DNA from 3 places in the Escherichia sp. TC-EC600-tetX4 genome. Region 2 is predicted to be linked to each of the others. Evidence: predicted binding sites of a transcription regulator. Region 2 holds the regulator's gene; each other region holds the start of a gene.
What was found. Region 2 encodes Fur, which represses iron uptake genes when iron is present. Its sites were predicted from a motif close to ATAATAATGAGAACNACTATCAA; they were not measured.

Region 1: the regulator Fur is predicted to act here: its motif matches at 1,270-1,292, upstream of fhuF (siderophore-iron reductase FhuF).
Region 3: the regulator Fur is predicted to act here: its motif matches at 2,287-2,309, upstream of sodA (superoxide dismutase [Mn]).

Annotation. Positions count from the first base shown of each region.
Region 1 covers NZ_CP079924.1:3,886,519-3,889,797, reverse strand. The annotation lists gene bglJ (DNA-binding transcriptional activator BglJ) at 1-342, shown strand, start outside; gene fhuF (siderophore-iron reductase FhuF) at 380-1,168, opposite strand; gene KXD89_RS18885 (DUF1435 domain-containing protein) at 1,309-1,545, shown strand; tRNA gene KXD89_RS18880 (tRNA-Leu) at 1,584-1,670, opposite strand; tRNA gene KXD89_RS18875 (tRNA-Leu) at 1,705-1,791, opposite strand; tRNA gene KXD89_RS18870 (tRNA-Leu) at 1,820-1,906, opposite strand; gene rsmC (16S rRNA (guanine(1207)-N(2))-methyltransferase RsmC) at 2,174-3,205, opposite strand.
Region 2 covers NZ_CP079924.1:3,166,906-3,170,184, reverse strand. The annotation lists gene chiP (chitoporin) at 1-842, shown strand, start outside; gene chiQ (ChiQ/YbfN family lipoprotein) at 892-1,218, shown strand; gene fur (ferric iron uptake transcriptional regulator) at 1,302-1,748, opposite strand; gene uof (fur leader peptide) at 1,741-1,827, opposite strand; gene fldA (flavodoxin FldA) at 2,037-2,567, opposite strand; gene ybfE (LexA regulated protein) at 2,707-3,000, opposite strand; gene ybfF (esterase) at 3,140-3,279, opposite strand, start outside.
Region 3 covers NZ_CP079924.1:4,379,559-4,382,837, forward strand. The annotation lists gene yiiM (6-hydroxyaminopurine reductase) at 1-202, opposite strand, end outside; gene kdgT (2-keto-3-deoxygluconate transporter) at 351-1,334, opposite strand; gene sodA (superoxide dismutase [Mn]) at 1,594-2,214, opposite strand; gene rhaT (L-rhamnose/proton symporter RhaT) at 2,499-3,279, shown strand, end outside.

The DNA of each region.
Region 1 (3,279 bases), 720 kb from region 2:
GTATTAAGTAAAGCGTCAACGCTGGAGATTTTTCATCAGGAACTCTTTTTGTCATTAAATGGTGTACGTCAGGCGACCGACCGACTGAACAATCAGTGGTACATTAACCAAAGCCGGACGTTAAGCCCGACGGAGAGAGAAATATTGCGCTTTATGTCGCGTGGCTACTCAATGACACAAATTGCCGAGCAGCTTAAACGCAATATCAAAACGATCCGTGCACATAAATTTAATGTGATGTCGAAACTGGGCGTCAGTTCTGACGCAGGGTTGTTGGAGGCCGCAGATATTCTGTTATGTATGCGGCATTGCGAAACAAGTAATGTGTTGCATCCCTATTAATCCGCATGATGCCGGGTTTACTTCCCCGGCAGTGCTTTCATTTCAGCGTACAATCGCCACATTGCTGCACATCCGGTAAGCGATAACGCTGGCAGCAAGTGCGGCGCACCAGCAGGCCGTCGCGCAGTACCACGGTACGCCAGAGTGGATTATCTTCACCGTTCGTGAGCGTTTTCTCAAAAAAGAGGGCATGGCGCAGCGATTCAACAGTAGCCTCGCCGAGCAGTTGCTTCATCTCAGTGAGATACCAGTTGATCAAATAACCGGTATTACTCCAGATAAGTTTGCCGTTGATCTCTCCGGTCGCTTCTAGTGCTTGCACAACCGGAACCAGCGCCTGGCTGATTAACGTTTCCATTCGATGCTGCGGCGAATGTGGTGTTGCGTTTTTATCTTCACACACATCGACCCAGAAACAGGCGACGCGTCCGGTTTCGTGAAACTCAGCATGGAAATGTTCCGGCGACACATCTAATGCCTTTTCCTGCGTCAGTAGCGCCAGCATTAATGGTGGCACCATCAGGCCGATATACCATTGTGCCCATAGTGAGATCAGCGGTTTGTTCTCGCGGATCATCATCGGTTGGTTGCGATAGATATGATCGGAATAGACCGCCAGCAGAGAACTTAGCACATTCGGTGATGACCATTGCGCCAGCGTCATGGCGTTAAGTGGGGCAGGTTCATCCAGGCGGATAAACTCCAGCAAATGTTCACGATGTTTTGCGATCGTCGCCCGCACGGCTTGCGCAAGCGTGGGATCCTGCGGCTGGAGATGCGTTCGCCAGATGACATCTTCATAGAGCGGTGCGGAACGATAGGCCATAATCGGGATAGTAATCTAAATGATAATGATTGCTAATCCTAGCGATAGGTTTACCCGATAGCAAGGGATTTATCTGGCTTGCAAATGATAAAAATTATCATATGATATTGGTTATCATTATCAATGAGAGAGATGAAATCATGTTGCAACGTACGCTGGGCAGTGGCTGGGGAGTGTTGCTGCCGGGATTGCTGATTGCAGGGCTGATGTATGCGGATTTATCGTCAGATCAGTGGCGGATTGTCATTCTGATGGGATTAGTATTGACGCCGATGATGCTGTATCACAAACAGTTGCGGCATTACATTTTGCTACCATCGTGCCTGGCACTTATTGCTGGCATCATGCTGATGATAATGAATTTGAATCAGGGATGAAAAATCAAGGAAGAAACAAGAAAGGAAGTAAAGATAATTGGTGCGAGGGGGGGGACTTGAACCCCCACGTCCGTAAGGACACTAACACCTGAAGCTAGCGCGTCTACCAATTCCGCCACCTTCGCACAGTCATCTTACTTTTTTTGATATCGCCTCGTTTGGTGCGAGGGGGGGGACTTGAACCCCCACGTCCGTAAGAACACTAACACCTGAAGCTAGCGCGTCTACCAATTCCGCCACCTTCGCCCAGTGCGAGCAATATCAACGTGGTTTTTGGTGCGAGGGGGGGGACTTGAACCCCCACGTCCGTAAGGACACTAACACCTGAAGCTAGCGCGTCTACCAATTCCGCCACCTTCGCATACCATCAATTCTTAAAAAGAATTGCTACCACGGAGGCGCATTCTAGTGGTTTTCAGCTTTTCGTCAATAGTTAATTATCGACAGAGGTGTAATTGCTGGAAAAATGTCCATCAGGAAACTAGCGTGCAGGTTTGGTATGCATGCGGGGGCAGATGCCAGATGCGACGCTGGCGCGTCTTATCTGGCCTACGAAGGGCTAACGTGCAGGTTTTGTAGGTCGGATAAGGCGTTCACGCCGCATCCGACACGGTATTCGGCGAGATAATTAACCTTTCTTCGCCTGGCGGGTCATAATGGCGCGATACACCTTGAAGCGCCCTGTTTGCGCGATCACTTCGTGGAAGCCAAATGTCTCATCCAGCACGTCCGGATAAGGCAGGAAGGCGTTCGCTACAATTCGCAGCTCGCCGCCGCTATTAAGATGACGCACCGCACCGCGAATCAGCGTTTGCGCCGCATCCAGGCTGGTTTGCATCCCATCGTGGAACGGCGGGTTGGAGATGATCATATCAAAACGACCTTTCACCTCGGAAAAGACGTTGCTGGCAAAGACTTCACCTTCAACACCGTTGGCCGCAAGTGTTGCGCGGCTGGCTTCTACCGCCGGGGCAGAGACATCGCACAAGGTGAGACGAATTTTCGGCGAATGGCGCGCAAAGGCAACTGAAAGCACGCCCGCGCCACAGCCGACATCCAGCACTTTACCTTTCGTGTGCGGAGTTAACGTCGAGAGCAGCAACTGGCTACCGACATCCAGACCGTCGCGGCTAAACACGCCAGGCAGCGTTTTGACCGTCAGGCCATCGACGCTGTATTCGCCCCAGAATTTCTCCGCATCAAATACCGGCTGTTTTTCCAGACGACCAAAATAGAGGCCACAGCGACGAGCGCTGTCGACTTTATTCAACGGCGCATAATCTGCCAGCATCTGCTCGGCGCTGCGCACGCCGCTGCGGTTCTCGCCAACGACAAAAATATCTGTCCCCACTGGCAGCAGAGAAAGTAAATTCATCAACTGGAACTGGGCTTCCGGTTTGTTCTTCGGCCAGTAGTAAATCAGCGTATCGCAATCTGCGACGTCATCCGCCGTGGCGACCAGACTGAAACGGGCGTTATCCCCCATCTGGCGGCTTAATACCTGCCAGTGGTGGAATTGCTGGGTATGAGCACGGCTGGCCGCGGTATCTAAACGCGCGGGCAGGTCATCCTGTAAGTCTCCGGCAAACAGAATACGGCTTTGTTCGAAATCATCACTGTGACGCAGCAAGACTTCACTTGCCGGGGTAAATGCAGACATGGAATGCTCCTCAATTGATACTGGCGGCGATTATAGCCATATGTTGGCGCGGTATCGACGAATTTGCTATATTT
Region 2 (3,279 bases):
GTTTCTCCTACATGTGGACCAACGAATACAAAGCGCCGTGGCATCTGGAAATGGATGAGTTTTATCAGAACGATAAAACCACCAAAGTTGATTATCTGCACTCCTTTGGGGCGAAATACGACTTCAAAAATAACTTCGTACTGGAAGCGGCATTTGGTCAGGCGGAAGGGTATATCGATCAATATTTTGCCAAAGCCAGCTACAAATTTGATATCGCCGGTAGCCCGTTAACCACCAGCTACCAGTTCTACGGTACCCGAGATAAAGTTGACGATCGCAGCGTCAACGACCTTTATGACGGCACCGCCTGGCTGCAAGCGTTGACCTTTGGTTACCGGGCGGCTGACGTAGTGGATTTGCGCCTCGAAGGCACCTGGGTTAAGGCTGACGGTCAGCAGGGATACTTCCTGCAACGTATGACTCCAACCTACGCTTCCTCAAACGGTCGCCTGGATATCTGGTGGGATAACCGTTCTGACTTCAACGCCAACGGCGAAAAAGCGGTCTTCTTCGGTGCGATGTATGACCTGAAAAACTGGAATCTTCCAGGCTTCGCCATCGGCGCTTCCTACGTTTACGCATGGGATGCTAAACCTGCGACCTGGCAGAGCAATCCGGATGCGTACTACGACAAAAACCGGACTATTGAAGAGTCTGCCTACAGCCTGGATGCGGTCTATACCATTCAGGACGGTCGCGCCAAAGGCACGATGTTCAAACTGCATTTCACCGAATACGACAACCACTCCGACATCCCAAGCTGGGGCGGTGGTTACGGCAACATCTTCCAGGATGAGCGTGACGTGAAATTTATGGTAATCGCACCATTCACCATCTTCTGATGCCCGACGCGGCAGGTTTTGTGCCTGCCGCACGTTTGAGGAATTTGCTATGAAAAAACTGATTCTCATCGCCATAATGGCATCGGGGCTGGTAGCTTGTGCGCAATCAACCGCGCCACAGGAAGACAGTCGTCTGAAAGAGGCATACAGCGCCTGTATCAACACCGCACAAGGTTCGCCAGAAAAAATTGAAGCCTGCCAGAGCGTGTTAAACGTGCTGAAGAAAGAGAAACAACATCAGCAGTTTGCCGACCAGGAAAGTGTACGCGTACTGGATTATCAGCAGTGTCTGCGTGCAACGCAAACCGGAAATGATCAGGCGGTGAAAGCCGATTGTGATAAAGTCTGGCAGGAAATACGCAGTAATAACAAATAAGTGAGAGCTGTAACTCTCGCTTTTCTTATTTCCCTTGCATAAAAAAGCCAACCCGCAGGTTGGCTTTTCTCGTTCAGGCTGGCTTATTTGCCTTCGTGCGCATGTTCATCTTCGCGGCAATCGCCTTCGGCACAGTGACCGTAAAGATAGAGACTGTGGTTAGTCAGGCGAATGCCATGTTTTGCGGCAATTTCACGCTGACGCGCTTCGATGGAATCATCACTAAATTCGATAACCTTGCCGCAGTCGAGGCAGATCAGGTGATCGTGGTGATGTTGCTGTGTCAGTTCAAATACGGATTTACCGCCTTCAAAATTGTGGCGGGTGACGATACCAGCGTCGTCAAACTGGTTCAGTACGCGATATACCGTAGCCAGACCAATTTCTTCACCCATATCGATCAGACGTTTGTATAAATCTTCCGCACTGACGTGATGGTTGTCCGGCTCCTGAAGAACTTCCAGGATTTTTAAACGAGGAAGCGTTACTTTCAGGCCAGCTTTCTTTAGGGCGGTATTGTTATCAGTCATGCGGAATCTGTCCTGTTACTAAGCGGTTCACTTCATTAGAAGAAGTGACAGAATTTGCTCTTGAGATAATGCGTATCATTATAGAATTGCCACGCCTAAATGAAAACCACAAGTCCCTGGCAAATATTGTTAATAAAAACGTGGCACAGCTTACATTTACAACGGCAAGGCCACTTGAACACCGGGACATTGTACAGGTACAACAGCAAAAGTTACAAATTTGTAGCAATTATTTTGATTGGCATTATCTATTAATACGGCGTAGACATGAGTCTACGCCGCATCACATCAGGCATTGAGAATTTCGTCGAGATGCAACTCTTCAGAAATCTGTTTAACCCATTTTTCTACACGTTCAGCGGTCAGTTCCGGCTGACGGTCTTCGTCGATAGCCAGACCGACAAAGTGGTCGTCATCTGCCAGACCTTTTGATGCTTCGAAATGATAGCCCGCAGTTGGCCAGTGACCAACGATGGTTGCACCGCGCGGTTCAATGATGTCGCGGATGGTGCCCAATGCGTCGCAGAAATATTCGGCGTAATCTTCCTGGTCACCACAACCAAACAGCGCAACCAGTTTGCCGTTGAAATCAATCTCTTCGAGAGTCGGGAAGAAGTCATCCCAGTCACACTGCGCTTCGCCGTAATACCAGGTTGGGATGCCCAGCAGCAGAATGTCATAAGCTTCCAGATCTTCTTTGCTGCTTTTTGCAATGTCATGGACATCGGCAACGTCTTTACCAAGCTGTTTTTGAATCATTTTTGCGATATTTTCGGTATTACCGGTGTCGCTGCCGAAAAAGATGCCAGTGATAGCCATGAGTGAAATAACCTCTTGAAACTTATTGAAATGGGGGTGGAAAATTGCCCACGGATAAAGGCAATCATAGCAGAACAGGCAGTCTTGCGGAATCAGCAAACGAGCAGGACTGCACACTGTGCTACATGAAAGTGGAAATTTAAACGATGCCCTGACTACGCAGCGCCGCCAGTTGCTGCATTAACATCTCTTCGATCAGTTCGCTACGGCTCATATTGCGCGACTCCGCCAGCTCGTTCAGCGCCTCGACAGCTTCCGCGTTCAGCTTCAGTTCGACACGCTTAAGGCCACGTACTTTGTCGCGTTTTAGCTGGTTGCGTTTATTAATACGCAGCTGTTCATCGCGCGAAAGCGGATTAGTTTTCGGTCGTCCCGGTCGACGCTCGTGCGCGAACAGATCTAATGTCGTACGGTCCGTTTGTTCTTTGGCCATGATCTTGGTGACTTCGGGGGAAACAATCAGCCAGGCCTCTGCCCGGATGGATAGCGCGCCATAATACATCAGCGCGATGAGTCACGCCAACGCCCACGCGCGGAAAGCGACGCGGACGCTGGGTTTTTAATCAGTTGCGTTAATCATTGAGATAGCGACGGATAGCGCGTAATACCGCATCCGGTTTTTCAGCATGGACCCAGTGACCCGCGCCTGCAATCACATGCGCCCGTGCCTGTGGAAATTGAGCCAGTAAATCATCACGGTACTGCTCGCTAA
Region 3 (3,279 bases), 1.2 Mb from region 2:
AGTAGAGATAATGCTCACGAGGATAATGACACAGCGCTCTGTCTGGCCCGCCGTGAACCTTTTTCTCCGCCTGCTCGTCACCTTCCAGCCCCAGCTCCGTCAGCATCAACTCACCATCAACCTGGATTTTAGCAATTGCGCTGGGTTTGCCTTCGGGATAAGCCTGAATCTTGCCTGTGTATACATCAACCGGATATCGCATCTGTTCCCTCTCCACGAGAAATTTCCCCATTAGACCATATTTATTTTATGTCAGGCGTGCTGTTTTCGCGGTAAGTATCCAGGCAGGAACTCAATAGCAAACCGGACGAACGTTAGTTCATCCGGCTGTGGGGATTAAGGAAGCAGGTTTATTTCACCGTACCTAAAATTTCGATTTTCGCTGCTCTGGCTTTGACTTTACGTGACCAGATAGAGGTAAGAATTGGCACCAGAATCGAAGTCACAATGACCGCCGTCGCTACCAGCGAAGTTGCTGCCGGAGCCATCGGTTTAAACGCAGGCACCATTTCTGCAATCAGCACAGGTGTCGCTACCGCGGCCCCTGCGGAACTGGAAGCGGCAATTCCGGCAGTGCCATCGCCACCGCCAATCAATTTATCGGCGATAATCAACGGAATACCGGTCACGATAATTACTGCCACACCCAACAGGATCCCCAGCAAACCAGTCTGGGCAATCACAGTCAAATCAATGGTATTGCCCAGCGCGAAGGCAAAGAATGGAATCAGCGTTTGCACCGCTTTGCTGAAAAATTCTCGCAATTCAGGGTCAAGGTTCCCCAGGGCAAAGCCCACCAGGAACGGTAATACTGCGCCGACGAAAACATGCGGTTCAAACGAGGCAATCCCGGCAGTGCCCAGAATAATCATCGTCATGAGCGGCCCGGACTCCAACGACATCAACACAAATGCCCCAGCTTCTTCTTTTGTGCCGTACTGCTGCATGATGGAAGCGTAAAGTCCGCCATTGGTCATATCCATCGCCGCCACCAGCGCCAGCGTTGAAAGTCCGGCAAAGAATCCAACTTCAACACCATGTTCCGGAATAATACGCGAGGCAATTGCCGCAACCACCCACGCGACGGCAATTTTAGTTACCACCAGCGTACCGGATTTACGCAGTACCGTTCCCGTCGCGCTTAATTTTATTGACGCCCCCATGCAAAAAAACCACACCGCCAGAATGGGCACCGTACCGGTAATCATCCCGTTGGTGAATGATCCAAAATATTTCCCCGCCCCCGGCGAGAAGGTGTGGCACAGTGCGCCAAGGAATAGCGGGACGAGCATCATCCCCCCCGGGATTTTCTCAATCGAGCGTTTTATCTGCATTTCCATCACCTGTCGGCATATTTTTAAGGGCTGATGCGTAATTCCTCAATGGAGCATCAGTGTTGATGGAAACGAAGATAGACATTCATTTAATCAATAAAAGTGATCAAAACCACATCAATTGAAACGCTGTTTTATTTTTATCGGATCATTGTTTTTATTTTGAAATTGATCACAAAAAAACCACCGCCGTTGGCGATGGTTCATTTTTTAAGCTGATATGCGGCCTATACGCCTCATTGCAGCAGGCGGCAAATGATTATTTTTTCGCCGCAAAACGTGCCGCTGCTTCGTCCCAGTTCACCACGTTCCAGAACTCTTTAATGTAGTCCGGACGGCGGTTCTGGAATTTCAGGTAGTAAGCATGTTCCCACACATCCAGGCCCATAATCGGGAAGCCGGAAGCGCCAGAAATAGCTTCACCCATCAGCGGAGAATCCTGGTTAGCAGTAGAAACCACCGCCAGTTTATCGCCTTTCAGCACCAGCCATGCCCAGCCGGAACCAAAGCGGGAAGCTGCCGCTTTTTCAAATTCTGCTTTGAAGTTATCAACGGAGCCGAAGTCACGTTCGATAGCCGCTTTCAGGTCACCCTGCAGGGTGGTGCCTTTTTTCAGACCTTTCCAGAACAGGCTGTGGTTAGCGTGACCGCCAGCGTTGTTGCGCAGTACGGTTTTCTTGTCTGCTGGCAGCTGGTCCAGTTTGGTGATCAGCTCTTCAACCGGCAGGTTGGCAAATTCTGGCAGGCTTTCCAGCGCCGCGTTGGCGTTGTTTACGTAGGTCTGATGGTGTTTGGTGTGGTGGATTTCCATGGTCTGCTTATCGAAGTGCGGTTCCAGGGCATCGTAAGCATACGGCAGGGATGGCAGGGTATAGCTCATATTCATCTCCAGTATTGTCGGGCGGCCGATTGTTAATGCCGCGTAAGCAGTTGGTTCATTATAGTTAATTAAATGATATTGAAAATGATTATCAATGCCGTACTTTTCGTAAGGGTATGGTTTTGCAGGAAAATGCCCGAGATGTGAAGCAAATCACCCACTTAATGCCGTGATTGCCAGTAAATCGACAACGGCGGCAACAGGCGAAAGGTTAATCGACAGCACGATTTTTACACTCATCTCGTCGGAGATGTGACGCGACGAAAAATGATGAGGATAAGAAGATGAGTAACGCGATTACGATGGGGATATTTTGGCATTTGATCGGCGCGGCCAGTGCAGCCTGTTTTTACGCTCCGTTCAAAAAAGTAAAAAAATGGTCATGGGAAACCATGTGGTCAGTCGGTGGGATTGTTTCGTGGATTATTCTGCCGTGGGCCATCAGCGCCCTGTTACTACCGAATTTCTGGGCGTATTACAGCTCGTTTAGTCTCTCTACGCGACTGCCTGTTTTTCTGTTCGGCGCTATGTGGGGGATCGGTAATATCAACTACGGCCTGACCATGCGTTATCTCGGCATGTCGATGGGAATTGGCATCGCCATTGGCATTACGTTGATTGTCGGTACGCTGATGACGCCAATTATCAACGGCAATTTCGATGTGTTGATTAGCACCGAAGGCGGACGCATGACGTTGCTCGGCGTTCTGGTGGCGCTGATTGGCGTAGGGATTGTAACTCGCGCCGGGCAGTTGAAAGAGCGCAAGATGGGCATTAAAGCCGAAGAGTTCAATCTGAAAAAAGGGCTGGTGCTGGCGGTGATGTGCGGCATTTTCTCTGCCGGGATGTCCTTTGCGATGAACGCCGCAAAACCGATGCATGAAGCCGCTGCCGCACTTGGCGTCGATCCACTGTATGTCGCTCTGCCAAGCTATGTTGTCATCATGGGCGGCGGCGCGATCATTAACCTCGGTTTCTGTTTTATTCGTCTGGCAAAAGTGAAGGATTTGTCGCTAAAAGCCGACTTCTCGCTGGCAAAATCGCTGATCATTCACAATGTGTTAC